DNA from 3 places in the Thermoanaerobacter siderophilus SR4 genome. Region 2 is predicted to be linked to each of the others. Evidence: riboswitches for the same ligand, from Rfam matches in the RefSeq annotation. Region 2 holds a riboswitch; each other region holds the start of a gene.
What was found. Region 2 has a riboswitch for fluoride ahead of THESIDRAFT1_RS15060 (dynamin family protein). Riboswitches for the same ligand answer to the same signal wherever they lie in the genome.
Positions count from the first base shown of each region.

Region 1: another riboswitch for fluoride. It lies ahead of crcB (fluoride efflux transporter CrcB); the one in region 2 lies ahead of THESIDRAFT1_RS15060 (dynamin family protein).
Region 3: another riboswitch for fluoride. It lies ahead of THESIDRAFT1_RS04960 (MutS-related protein); the one in region 2 lies ahead of THESIDRAFT1_RS15060 (dynamin family protein).

Region 1 is NZ_CM001486.1:1,303,633-1,308,126, reverse strand. It holds gene THESIDRAFT1_RS06335 (HD-GYP domain-containing protein) at 1-1,035, opposite strand, end outside; gene crcB (fluoride efflux transporter CrcB) at 1,090-1,473, opposite strand; gene crcB (fluoride efflux transporter CrcB) at 1,470-1,877, opposite strand; fluoride riboswitch at 1,939-1,998, opposite strand; gene recR (recombination mediator RecR) at 2,047-2,646, opposite strand; gene THESIDRAFT1_RS06315 (YbaB/EbfC family nucleoid-associated protein) at 2,656-2,991, opposite strand; partial or broken gene dnaX (DNA polymerase III subunit gamma/tau) at 3,058-4,494, opposite strand, start outside.
Region 2 is NZ_CM001486.1:487,869-492,362, forward strand. It holds gene THESIDRAFT1_RS15055 (P-loop NTPase family protein) at 1-797, opposite strand, end outside; gene THESIDRAFT1_RS15060 (dynamin family protein) at 821-1,432, opposite strand; fluoride riboswitch at 1,537-1,596, opposite strand; gene THESIDRAFT1_RS02365 (class I SAM-dependent methyltransferase) at 1,804-2,433, shown strand; gene THESIDRAFT1_RS02370 (hypothetical protein) at 2,423-2,875, opposite strand; gene THESIDRAFT1_RS13180 (hypothetical protein) at 2,903-3,052, opposite strand; gene THESIDRAFT1_RS02375 (bis-aminopropyl spermidine synthase family protein) at 3,147-4,223, opposite strand; gene THESIDRAFT1_RS02380 (LacI family DNA-binding transcriptional regulator) at 4,367-4,494, opposite strand, start outside.
Region 3 is NZ_CM001486.1:1,007,444-1,011,937, reverse strand. It holds gene THESIDRAFT1_RS04965 (ClC family H(+)/Cl(-) exchange transporter) at 248-1,813, opposite strand; fluoride riboswitch at 2,058-2,131, shown strand; gene THESIDRAFT1_RS04960 (MutS-related protein) at 2,202-3,737, shown strand; gene THESIDRAFT1_RS15095 (hypothetical protein) at 3,734-4,342, shown strand; gene THESIDRAFT1_RS15090 (MutS-related protein) at 4,453-4,494, shown strand, end outside.

The DNA of each region.
Region 1 (4,494 bases), 820 kb from region 2:
CATGTCACAAACCGCCACATGTCTATCAATCTCTCCAATTTCGTCACCTTTTAATCCCTCAGGATACCCGCTTCCATCTAATTTCTCGTGATGATTTGCGGCCCATTCTGCTATATCATCTATTCCTCCTATTTCTTTGAGTATTTCTTTAGTATAATAGGTATGAGATTTTATAACCATAAACTCCTCTTCAGTAAGCTTGTCCGGTTTGTCAAGAATAGAATTAGGTATGGCTAGCTTTCCAAGGTCATGAAGCAATCCCGCAATTTTTATTTTCCTGGTCACTTCTTCATCATAGCCTATCACTTTGGCCATATTATATGCCAAGTTTGAAATACCTCTTGAATGGTTATATGTAAATCGGCTTCTATTATCGATAATCTGTGCAAAAACCTCTGCTATATCCTCTAATTCATTAATTCCTATTGAAACCGTGTCTTTAGGTTCAATCCTTTTTAATATACTTTTTATATCAAAAAATTTATAATCAAGCCAAAATTTTTCTTGTCTTGTAAGGTCAAGTAATGCATTTGCAACCACGGGATTAAACATCTTGCCAGTACCACTTTTTATACCTTCTTTGATATTATTCCGAATATTATACTCACTTTCTTTCCCAACCGATGAGGTGTACCGTATATCAAATTGATCAGATATAAAAACAATCTGAGCTCCTAAAGGAATAGAATCGCCATTTAGTTTAAAATGTCCGCTTCCATCGTAATTTTCATGATGATATCTTATAATATCCGAAAAATTTTCTCCAAAAGGCAACTTCTTTACAATTTCACTTCCTCTTTCACTGTGTTTCCACCATTCGTCTTTGTTAAAATCTTCGTATATATCTCCTTGTCCTATATCATGTAACAAAGCAGAATAATACACTTTTTTTGTTTCTTTTTCATCCAAATTCAGCATCTCAGAAATCCTTAGAGAAATATAAGCCACCCTTCTTGCATGTCCCATGTTCTTATACTCTTGCACGTCAAGGGCCAAAGATAAAGCAGACAGCAGATTATTATAATTTAAATTCACATTTTATTCCTCCTAACTGATATTTATTTTCTACTGACATATATTATACACCAATCAAATCAATTTTCCCATATAATTTCCGAGATAATATCCCAATACTCCTCCTATTAGTCCAAATATAATTGTTAAGGACATATATATAAATGCATGAAAATATTTTTTATTCTTGATTAAGTCTACTGTCTCATGGGAAAAAGTTGAGTATGTTGTAAAAGCACCTAGAAATCCCGTTGTCAGAAAAAGTTTAACATCATAGCTTAAATTTACATTTATTTTAGGACTTGATAAAAAGTTTAATAAAAACGCACCTAATACATTTATAATAAAAGTTTCGATAGGAATAACTATCTCTCGGTTTTCCTTTATATGCCGCGATATTTCATATCTCAATATTGCTCCCAAAATTCCTCCAATTCCTACATATAGTATACTTGTCACTCTTCTTCCTCCCGCTCCTTTAATAGTAAGTCAAAAGTTTTGTCAGCAAATTCAAATCCTAAATAAGACATCAAAAGGCCACCAAATATTGATAAAATTATATAACTTAGAGCAATATAATCTTTCCCTGCTTTTAATAAATTTATTGTTTCCATACTAAAAGTAGAAAATGTTGTAAAAGCCCCAATAAATCCCGTTGTTATCGCCAATCTCAAATTAGTATTTACCTTGTACTCATCCATAGTAAAATTAGCAATAAAACTTAACAAAAACGAACCTAAAATATTTATTACAAAAGTTTCAAAGGGAAATGCAGTGTGATACATCTTTGTAAAGTAAATTGTTATTAAATATCTTAGTACGGCTCCAAAAAACCCGCCAATCCCTATATAGATGTATTCCATGAAAATCTCCCTTTCTGTTTACATTTTTGGGCAATAAAAAGCTCCTATTAGGCCTTATATCATCCTAATAGGAGCCATCAGCGTTTCCGCATTTATGGCGAGCTCCATCGCCTTCTGTTATTTACCACAAATTTATTATAATAAAGTACAAATGAAAATGCAATACCTTTTACAATTCTCTTCTACCTTCAAGAGCCCTTGAAAGAGTTACAACATCGGTGTATTCCAAGTCACCACCTACCGGCACCCCATGAGCAATCCTTGTGACTTTTATTCCTAACGGTTTTAATAGCTTAGCAATGTACATTGCTGTCGCTTCTCCTTCTATGTCAGGATTTGTAGCAAGTATGACTTCTTTTACATTTCCATTTTTTACTCTGTCTAAAAGTTCTTTAATTTTTATATCTTCAGGGCCAACGCCCTCTATAGGAGAAATAACACCATGAAGTACATGATACACTCCTTTATACTCTCGTATTTTCTCCATTGCAACAACATCCATAGGATGAGAAACAACACATATAAGAGAATGATCTCTTTCTTTATCACTACATATGTTACAAACCTCTGTGTCAGTTATGTTATAACAAATTCTACAATACTTTATCTTTTCTTTTGCATCAATAATCGCTTGAGACAAGCTTTTTACCTCTTCCAAAGGCATATTTATTATGAAAAAAGCAAGCCTTTGTGCTGTTTTAGGACCTATACCGGGCAACTTTGACAGTTCTTCTATAAGCTTCGCTATAGAAGTAGAATAATAGTTCATTTTTTCACCTCAAAACAGTCCAGGAATGTTTAGTCCTCCGGTTATCTTTGCCATTTCAGAAGCAATCATTTCTTCTGCATTCCTTAACGCTTGATTAACCGCAGCTAATACAAGGTCTTCTAACGTTTCTACATCATCTTTATCTACAACATCAGGATTTATTTCAATACTTACAAGTTCTTTTCTGCCATTAGCAACTGCTTTTACCATCCCACCACCGGCAGTAGCTTCTACAGTCTTTTGCATTAGCTCTTCTTGCATTTTCTTTATTTCTTCTTGCATCTGTTGGGCTTGTTTAATCATGTTATTTATATTAAACCCGCCCGGAAATCCGCCTTTTGCCATAACACTATAACCTCCTAAATTTTATTCTAAAAATATTTATATGCTTTTTTGAATTATTTGTGAAAATTATATTATCTCTATATCTTCACCAAAAAACTCCTTAACTTGCTGTACAAGTAATTCCTCTTCATTTTTTCTTAATTCAAACTTCAAAGGAATTGCCTTCCCAACTAGTTCTTTTAATATTCCTTCAATAAAACTTTTGTTTTCCGCTTTGCTCAATTCCTCCTTTAATAAAGCATACTCTTCAGGATATTCTACCACAATTGTTCCTTTTTTAAATAAGGAATCCCTTTTTCTATAAAGGCATACAAAGCTATTCTTTCTTTTTTTATCATTTCTTTTACTTCAGCCCACACCTTTTCTAGATCTATATCCTCTTGCTGTACTATTTGCGATGCCACGTTTTCTTCTTTTCCTTCTTCTGGCGAATTTATTTTTTTATTTTTCTCTTCTTTTTCTTCCCTCAAAAAAAATTGTCCTTTTTCTAATTTGTCTTCTATTTGTTCTACTCTTGCTAACAAACTCATCATATCGTAAGAAATTTCCGGCTTTATCAACCTCAAAATAGTCACTTCTAAAAGGGTTAACGGAGATATAGCATATCTAACTTCTTTTTGTAGATTTGTAAATTTTTCTAAAGCGTTAGTCAAAAAAGCTGTACCAAAGTTTTGCACTCTTTCTTTTACAGTTTCTACATCGCTGTATAAAATTTCTTTTAATTCCTCTCCTCCTGTTTTGTAAAGCACCATATCTCTCAAAATATAAGTTAAGGACTTTAAAAAATTCCCCACGTCTATTCCATAAGACAAAATTTTATCTAATTGTTTCAATGAAGCTGCTACATCTTTAGCATTCATGTAATCTAAAAGAGAAAATAACATTTCATCATTAGCTACACCTAACATTTCGCATACATCTTCATAGGTTATAAGGCCTTCTTTATAAGAAGCACATTGTTCTAAAAGACTAATAGCATCTCTCATAGAACCATTGCCATAAAGTGCGATAGTTTTAAGACCCTTCTCTTCAATTTTTATGTTGCTGTCAATGCAAATTTTTTCAAGATTTTGCGCTATTAATCGAGTAGGTATTTTTTTAAAGTCAAACCTTTGACAGCGGGATAAAATAGTATCTGGCAATTTGTCCGGCTCTGTAGTCGCAAGAATAAAAATCACATGAGGAGGTGGCTCTTCCAATGTCTTTAAAAGAGCATTAAAAGCCCCTGTAGAAAGCATATGCACCTCATCAATTATATATACTTTGTACTTAGCTAGGGATGGAGAGTAAATTACAGATTCTCTCAATTCTCTTACATCATTTACACTGTTATTAGACGCAGCATCAATCTCTAAAACATCCATCGTAGTGTTGTTATTTATAGCTTGACAAATCTCACAAGAATTACAAGGCTCTCCATCTTTATTATTTAAACAATTAACTGCTTTTGCAAAAATCTTAGCTACACTGGTTTTTCCTGTTCCTCTTGTACCTGTAAAGAGA
Region 2 (4,494 bases):
AAATACACAGGGTCTATTTCCAATGCACCAACATCATATCCTATCTTGTATGTAAATTTACTCTCTGCCGTAATACCACCTACGCTTTTAAAATATTCCAGATTTATGCCGAACAATTCGTTTGCTACTGTTTTTACTTCATCAATGACTGCATTGAGCCTTAAAAGATAATTAGACAAAGCTTTACTATATTGTTCTTCAATATCCCTTTCAATATGACCTTTTAATTTTTCAAATTCTTCTATAATAGCTCTTTCGAGGTACTTTTCAAGCTCTTTTTTCTGATTAATTCGACTAAAGTCACGAATACCGTGGTAATATCCTTTTATCTTTTCTGATACTCTTATACTGATAAACTGTTTATATTCTTCCATCTTTTTATCAAAATTCTGTAAAATATTTTTCATATCACCTTGAAACAATAAGGATATTTCTTTTTTGCTTTTTTCAACTTCTTTAATAAAGTTCTCAAAAGATTTTATATTAGATTCAAGACGCTCTAATGGAATTTGTTTCAATTTTATACTGCTTTCAAAAAAAGTTTGGCACATCGAAATAATTCTTTCAATATTTTTGGCATAGCTTTCAAGCAACACTTTTTCTTTTTCTTTTATTAAAAAATTCTGCAAATCATTTTCCAGCTTTTGAGTTCCACTCTTTTCAATTGCTTTATTATCTTTTGATATTTTGCCTTCTAATGCCAATTTAGCAGAAATTGGATAAATAGAAATGTTATTATTCTTTGTAATTTCTCTTACAATATTTTCATTAAAATTGATTATTTCCTTTAACTCCATTTCATTTACATAGTCAATTTTATTTAAAACAAAAATATTTTATTAACATTTTCAGATATTTTAGACAAAAACTCCTTTTCCAGTTCACTTATAGGAGGGTCTACTGAAAGCAAAAAAATCACAGCATCAGCTTTATTTATATAACTATATGCAACATCTGTATTATGTTTATAGACTGAACCAATTCCCGGTGTATCTATGATTACTACGTCATTACTTATAAACTCAAAAGGATATCCTATATGTATTTCCTTGACTCCTTTTATGTTTTTAGGGTTGTTTTTTTCTGTGCAATACAAATCCAATTCTTTAATGTCAATATTTTCACTTCTGCCATCATCATATAGAACTTTTGCCCATATATCAGTGCTATATTGGATTTTTGTTATAACAGATGTTAAAGGAACAACACCTGTTGGAAGTATATCAGCTCCTAACATATAATTAGTAAATGTTGATTTTCCTCTTTTAAATTGTCCTAATATCACAAGATAAAAAATATTATTGCAAAATTTATTTTTAACTTCTGAAACAGCTTCTCCTACTGCTTTAATATTGATATCTTTTGATATTCTTTCTATTTTTTCAAATATCACATCTAAGCTTCTTTTCATCTGGTTATATTGCTCCTTCATTAGCTCACCTCATATCAACAGTATAATCGAAATTCAGATATGGAGTGACATTTTTTACCTTACCATCACCCCCTAAAAAGCAAAATAGTTCCTACTGGCTTTTACACCAAGTAGGAACTATCAGCCTTTCGGCGGTTGAAGTGAGTTCCATCACTTTTTATACAATTGTCAATATCATTATACCCAAAATGTAAAAACTTTGCAAGATAGTAAAAGCTAAAGATATGCGTGCATTATATTTTTTGTTATATGATATAATGAAAGCAAGGGGAGGTTTATTAAAGAGTGTGTTTGACTTTTAAACTGTGACTTTCAAAGAATAAGCATAGGAAAGTGGATAAAAATTTAAGTTTTAGAAAGGATGAAAAATTATGCCTAAAATATCTGCTTTTGAAAAACATTTTGACAGATATGAAGAATGGTTTGAAAAAAATGAATACGCCTATCAATCGGAATTAGATGCTGTAAAATTGCTTATGCCGAAATTTGAAAAAGGGTTGGAAGTAGGAATCGGAACTGGAAAGTTTGCAGTACCTCTAGGTATAAAAAGCGGAGTAGAACCTTCTTATCAAATGAGAAAAATTGCTTTAGAACGGGGTCTTAATGTGGTAGATGGAGTAGCAGAAAATCTTCCGTTTGAAGACAACTCTTTTGACCTTGTTTTAATGGTGACGACTGTATGTTTTGTAGACGATGTGCTAAAATCCTTCAAAGAATGTTTTAGAGTACTTAAAAATAGCGGTACAATTTTAATAGGCTTTGTAGATAGAGAGAGCACAATTGGCAAAATATATCAAGCAAATAAAGAAAAAAGTCTATTTTACAAAGAAGCAACGTTTTATTCTACAAGTGAAATAGTTGAATTGCTTTACGAAGCAGGATTTAAAAATTTCAATTTCTCACAGACCATTTTTAAAAAACTTGATGAAATAAAAGAAAAAGAACCTGTAAGATATGGCTTTGGCAAAGGCTCCTTCATAGTAATAAGCGCTAAAAAATGATATTTGAACTACACTTTTTAAACAAAGCTTTTATTACGTTGTCTAAAAAATCCCCTTCTTTGGGTTGCGTATCCTCTTTTGATTCTATTTTTTCTATCAATGTACCTGATAAAACAATTTGCACATTTTGATTTCTATCCACAATTATTGAGATAGGTTCCAAAGCTCCGCTAAGTATACCTAAAATAACCATTATCTGTGAAGGGGTTAAGACTCCCTTCTTTTTTTCATCTCCTCCTTTTCCACCTGTATTATCTTTTTCACCATTTTCCCCATTCCCTTTATCACCATTCCCTCCATCTACATCAGGATGTTCTCCACCTTCTTCATCTTTATCCTCCTCCTTATTTTCTTTTTGACCATTCTCTTCGCTATTTTCCCTTAATCCTAGCTTTAATAGCAAATCTTTCAATTGGGATTCTAAATTATCCGATGAAAACATGTATTTTCTCCCCCTATAACTTTTATGTCATCTTATTGGCAGTGGAAAAATTATTATCGCTGGCTCTTCAGGTTTTGCATAACCCAAACCGAAATAGAGAATCAACGAAAGTACAATTACAAGCAAATAAGCATTTAATCCTTCTTTTTCTTCTTTCATAGCGATCACTCTTTTCATAAAATTTTATATACTCATTTTTACATATGATTTTATAGTTTGTCTTGTGCTTGTACTGAATAATAAATATAGGCCTCCACATTAGTATGGAAGCCTATGCTTTGTCTCCTCTGTATATTAAAGCTTCTTCGTCTACGTATAATTCACAAGGTTTATATTCATTTTCAATTCCTTTTGAATCTTTTAAGGTCTCTATACGATACATAGAAGACCGGTACCAATTAAGTTTTGGCTCTACTTGCACAAATTCATATTGTTTACCTACTGTATTTAAAAGATAGTCCCAATTTACATAATGATTAAAGTTATGGATAATATCTGTCACTACCACTTTAAATTTACTTGCTAAAATTTGCTGGAAAACATTCCACTTTTCCAATGAGGCCTCTATCGACGTCAGTCCAAAATACCCCGCACACCCTTCTTTGGAAAGAGCAGAAATCCCTCTTCCTATGCAAATTTCCAAAGCTTCTATAGTCTCTGGCGGGTCAGTAATAAAAGTATCAAAATACCCTACATATTCCTCTGGTAGTTTGTCTCTAAAATCGTATTTCATGGCTTTTATAGGCAGATTATATTTATTTGCCACCTCATTGATGTATTCCACTAGTCTATCGTCTATTTCCATCACAACAATTTCCGTTGGCATACCTGAAAGTCCTGCTGCTATACTTACAAGGTCATCATCACCTAAAACTAAAAGCTTTTTCCCCTCTAAATCTCCTCTTTCAGCCAGGAGAGCTATTCTGCCCACCACTGTTTGTGTCGTAACAAAACCTTGGTCATAATCGCTAATAGCTTTTGGGCGATTTACTGTCACTTGGTCAAATTTTTTGATCAAGTCTTCTAATTTAGAAAAGTTTATCCCTCGTCCTTCACACGCGTGACAAGTATATGTTCTTTTTGGAGCTATTTTAAGACTCACAAGATATTCTAAACCTTTAGAATTAAATTTTATATCTCCATTTTTATCAACTTCCAACAAATTTTTTTGACGTAGTAACTCAATTATTTCTGCTACAACTGAAAAAGGTTTTTGTGAAAGAGTTATAATCTCCCAAAAATGCGGAGTTGCTGCAGCAGCTGACAATATTTTTTCCACATCCTTAGAGGAAGTCATAACCCCTGTTCTTTGGTAGATTTGGTGCGCTATATCTTGTAGACTTTCCATCTTCTCACCCCCATAATAGTATTTCTACAAGCTTTTTACACCTTCAAAATACCATACAGGGGTATATTCCATTTAAGCCAATATTTAGGCCAGCACATAAAATTATACATTTAATTGAATAAAAAAGTCAAGAGAGGTCAAAATTACGTAGTCTCCCTCTCTATCAGAGTTATAGGCAAAATATTTTCTTTTTCCACCTTTTCACCATCTATTTGGCGTAATATCAGTTCAATAGCTTTTCTTGCTATTTCTTTAATTGGTTGTCTTACGG
Region 3 (4,494 bases), 520 kb from region 2:
AAAAAAGGCTGCCACTTTTTTATACAGACTTCTTTTTAGTACTCTTTTAATCTTTCATCAACTTGTGCAATTAAAGAAAAAGTTTTATCATCGTGCAACAAATATAAATTGTTTTCAATGGCTGTTTGTGCTATGAGTAAATCTATAGTGCTGCGAATGGTGATTCCCTTTTTCCCAATAGACACGGGGACGGTTCATTTGTCCGACTCGGACAAAGAAACCGTCCCCGTGTCTATTTAAGATTTGTTCACTTCTGTGTCATATTCAACAAAATTTCTCTAATTTCTGTAGCTTTATCTTCATCTGCAAGGACTACTAGATAATCGCCGGCTAGAATTTTCGTATTTCCCTTTGGTATTAATTCATGCGTTCCCCTCTTTATGCCAACAAGTAAGCAACTTTGGGGCAAACTAATATCCTTTAATTTTTTGCCATCTAAACTTGAGCCTACACAAACAGGCATTTCGAAAATCGTCTTTCTTTTTTTATTGGCGGTAATAGATTTTTGTCCTTTCTTTATTGGCAGACGTTCTAACAAAGATTCATAAATCGGCATATTTGAGAACAAATCTGATGAAAGGTATGCCGTTATAGAGACAGTGCTTAGGGCCAACAAATGAGAAAATGAACCGGTCATTTCAGTTACGAGCAAACTACCTGTTATCGGTGCCCTAACTATAGCAGCAAAATATCCTGCCATAGCAAATACAATAAAATTTTTGATATAAATAGGGTTTATATGCATTATGTTAATTATTACAGTTCCGTATATGTTGCCAATCAGTGAACCTATTATAAGGAGAGGCATAAAAATACCTCCTGGTACACCTGAGCCATAGCTTACCATAGTAAATAAAAATTTAACAATCAATAGCAAAATTAAAAATTTTAAACTAAAACTATCTTTACTTAATGTATCGACAAGACTTTCACCGCCGCCAAGTGCCATAGGTATCCATAGTCCAACTGCAACAGATATAATAAGAGGTATTATTGGCTTCATATGTGATTTTATTTTTAACATGTTATATATATCTTGAGTTTTTAAAAGAGTTTTATTAAATACAATTCCACATAACCCAACGATAATTCCAAGTAAAATAAGATAAAGATAATTATTAAGCGGCATTACTGCTAGATTTTTCAGATTAAAAATAGGTTTGATTCCTAATAGTTCACCAGCTACAAAAGTTGATGTAAGTGATGAAACCATACTAGATACAAGTACCAATGGTGAGAAATTTTTATGCAGTTCTTCAAGAGCAAAAATAACTCCTGCAAGTGGTGCATTAAAAGCTGCTGCAAGCCCTGCACTAGCTCCACATGTAAGAAGGTATTTTTCTTCAACTCTAAATCTACCAAACAACCTACTTATTCCTTGTCCGATTGAAGAACCAATTTGCACACATGGACCTTCGCGTCCTAAAGAAAGTCCTGCACCTATCGCTAAAATAGTACCTATGAGCTTTAACAATAAAACTCGTAACCAATTAACTTTTATATAACCGATAATCATGCCTTCAACTTGAGGTATACCGCTACCGCTTATCATAGGTTCTTTTTTCACTATTATACCCAATAATAAGCCTATTAGAGAAAGGAAAATTATCCAGCCAATTAACAAGTAAAGATTTGTATGAAGAATTTTGTATACACTTATTACAAGAATATTTGTTTTTTCAAGAATATATCTTAAAATAGCAATAATCAATCCAACAAAGAAACCTGTTATAATGCCTTCAACTATAATACGCTTGCGAAATTCTTCCCAATGTATTAAAGTATTGAATGTTATACTTTTACCTTTATTCAATAAGATCCCTCCCAAAACATAAAATGAATGAATATTTATTTTTCTCATATTATCATTATACTACAAAATAATGATATCTAGTATTTTATATTGTTAAGTTTACTTATAGAATAATAAGCAGTATTACAAAATTTGGATATAAAACAATACAAAAATCTTTTTATTTTAAACAAATAAACATAAACATTATGCTTTGAAGTAAATTTTCACATATTCTTGCAGGCTTCATAAAAAAGTGATATAATATTCAAAAAGGGATGAAGCCCCCTTTTGGAAAATCCGAACTGCTGATAAACAGCTGATGGCTTCTACGGTAAAAACGTAGGGGTTGTCAGCTTTTTTGTATTTAGTGCATTTGCCTACAACTTTGAAAGGGAGGTACTTTCTTATGCCTTTCCATAGCATATTATTTGAAAAAAACGAAGATGGAGTAAAAAAAGAAACATTCGAAGCGCCTGATTTTTTTGTTGACTTAAATCTTGATCAAATTATAGATGTCATAACAAGAGGCAAAGAAGAATATAATTTAAAACTGTTTTTTTACACTCCTTTAAACGATATTGATACTATCAAGTATCGCCATGAAATAATGCAAGATCTTGAAAATGAAGTTTTGCTTGAGGATATAAAATCATTTGCGGAAAAAATGCAAGAAATGCGCAAACACCTTGCTCAAGCAGACAAACTTTACTACAAATACCAGAAAGAAAGATGGTTTTTGGATGCTGTAGAAATCTACTGTGATGCAATTACTGATTTAGTAGAAGACTTGTCTTCTGTAGAGTTAAAATCTCGTGGTTTTTTAGCATTTCGTCAATATTTGATAGATTATATTAATTCTGACCGTTTTCAGCTGCTACTGAGTGAAACGAAAAAACTTAAAGCTGATTTGTCTACAGTAAAATATTGCTTGTTAATAAAAGGTAACCGTGTGACGGTTCGTAAATATGAATCTGAAATTGATTACAGTATAGAAGTAGAAAAAACGTTTGAAAAATTCAAACAGGAAGCAGCAAAGGATTATAAAGTCAAATTTTCTGATTGGCCAGATATGAACCATGTCGAAGCAAAAATATTGGATTTAGTAGCTCAGTTATATCATGATATATTTTCTAATCTTGATAATTATTGTATGAAAAATAGTGATTATTTAGACGAGACAATAGCTACTTTTGATAGGGAAGTACAATTTTATATTGCTTATTTGGAATATATGGCACTATTCAAGCGCGCTGGACTAAAATTTTGTTATCCACAAATATCTAGTAAATGCAAGGAAGTTTATAATTACGAAGGATTTGATTTAGCTCTGGCTTATAAACTCATCAACGAAAATTCGGCTGTTGTTTGTAATGATTTTTATTTAAAAGGTAAAGAGCGTATATTTGTAATTACCGGTCCGAACCAGGGAGGCAAAACAACATTTGCCCGCACTTTTGGACAATTGCATTATTTGGCCAGTATAGGCTGCCCTGTTCCCGGAAAGGAAGCGCAACTCTTTCTTTTTGATAAACTATTTACACATTTTGAAAAGGAAGAAAATATTAAAGATCTTCGTGGAAAACTGGAAGATGAATTGTTTAGAATTCACAATATTCTTGCTCATGCGACATCAAACAGTATTATAATAATGAATGAAATTTTTACCTCTACCACAGCAAAAGACGCATTATTTTTAAGTAAGAAGATAATGGAAAAAATAATACAATTAGATGTGCTGTGCGTCTGGGTAACATTTATAGATGAATTGGCATTCTTAAGCGAAAAAATTGTAAGTATGGTCAGTACGGTAGTTCCTGAGAATCCGGCATTGCGCACATATAAAATTGTTAGAAGACCTCCTGATGGGCTTTCATACGCCATATCAATTGCTGAAAAATACAGGCTAACGTATAATTGCTTAAAGGAGAGGATAAAATCATGAAAGTTTTACTTATGTATAGAGATCATGATTTTGACCTGCAACAAAAATTGCCCTCGAACGAAGAAGCATTGATACAGGATTTAGAATTAAACACTTTGTTCAATGCTATGTCCCTTGGTGATAATTTTTTATTTGAAGTAGCCAAAAAATCTGTTTTATCCAGCGTGTATAGTGATCTGGATACAATATTATATCGCCAAGATGTTCTGAAGGATTCTCTAAAAAATTCTTCCATTGTTAGGAATATCTATAATATAGCAGTAGAAGCAATTGAAAACGAGAAAAAGTATTATTTTAGCATTTTCACCAGGTACCCTGCAGCTATACTTCATAGCTCAATGGATGTATTGCATATGTTTATGGAAATGCTGAAAAAACTAAAGAGTATTGCCGACCAACATGCTGATAAATTCGAATCATATGGTTTTAAAAGGTTTTTTACAATGCTCAAAAAAGAACTTGATGATGAATATTTTGAAAGTATCCAAAATCATTTAAAAGAACTGGAATTTCGCGATGGAATTTTGATCAGTGCTGAGTTGGGTAAAGGCAATAAAGGTGTCAATTATATTCTTCGCAAACAGGAGGATAAAAACAAAGTCTAATAGACAGGATTTTTTCAAAAAGACCGAATGCTTATACTTTTTATATAAGTGAGCGCGATGAAAGCGGGGCAAGAGCTTTATCTGACTTAAAAGACAGAGGAATCAACCTCGTGGCAAATGCACTTGCTCAGTCTGCTGATCATATTCTCAGT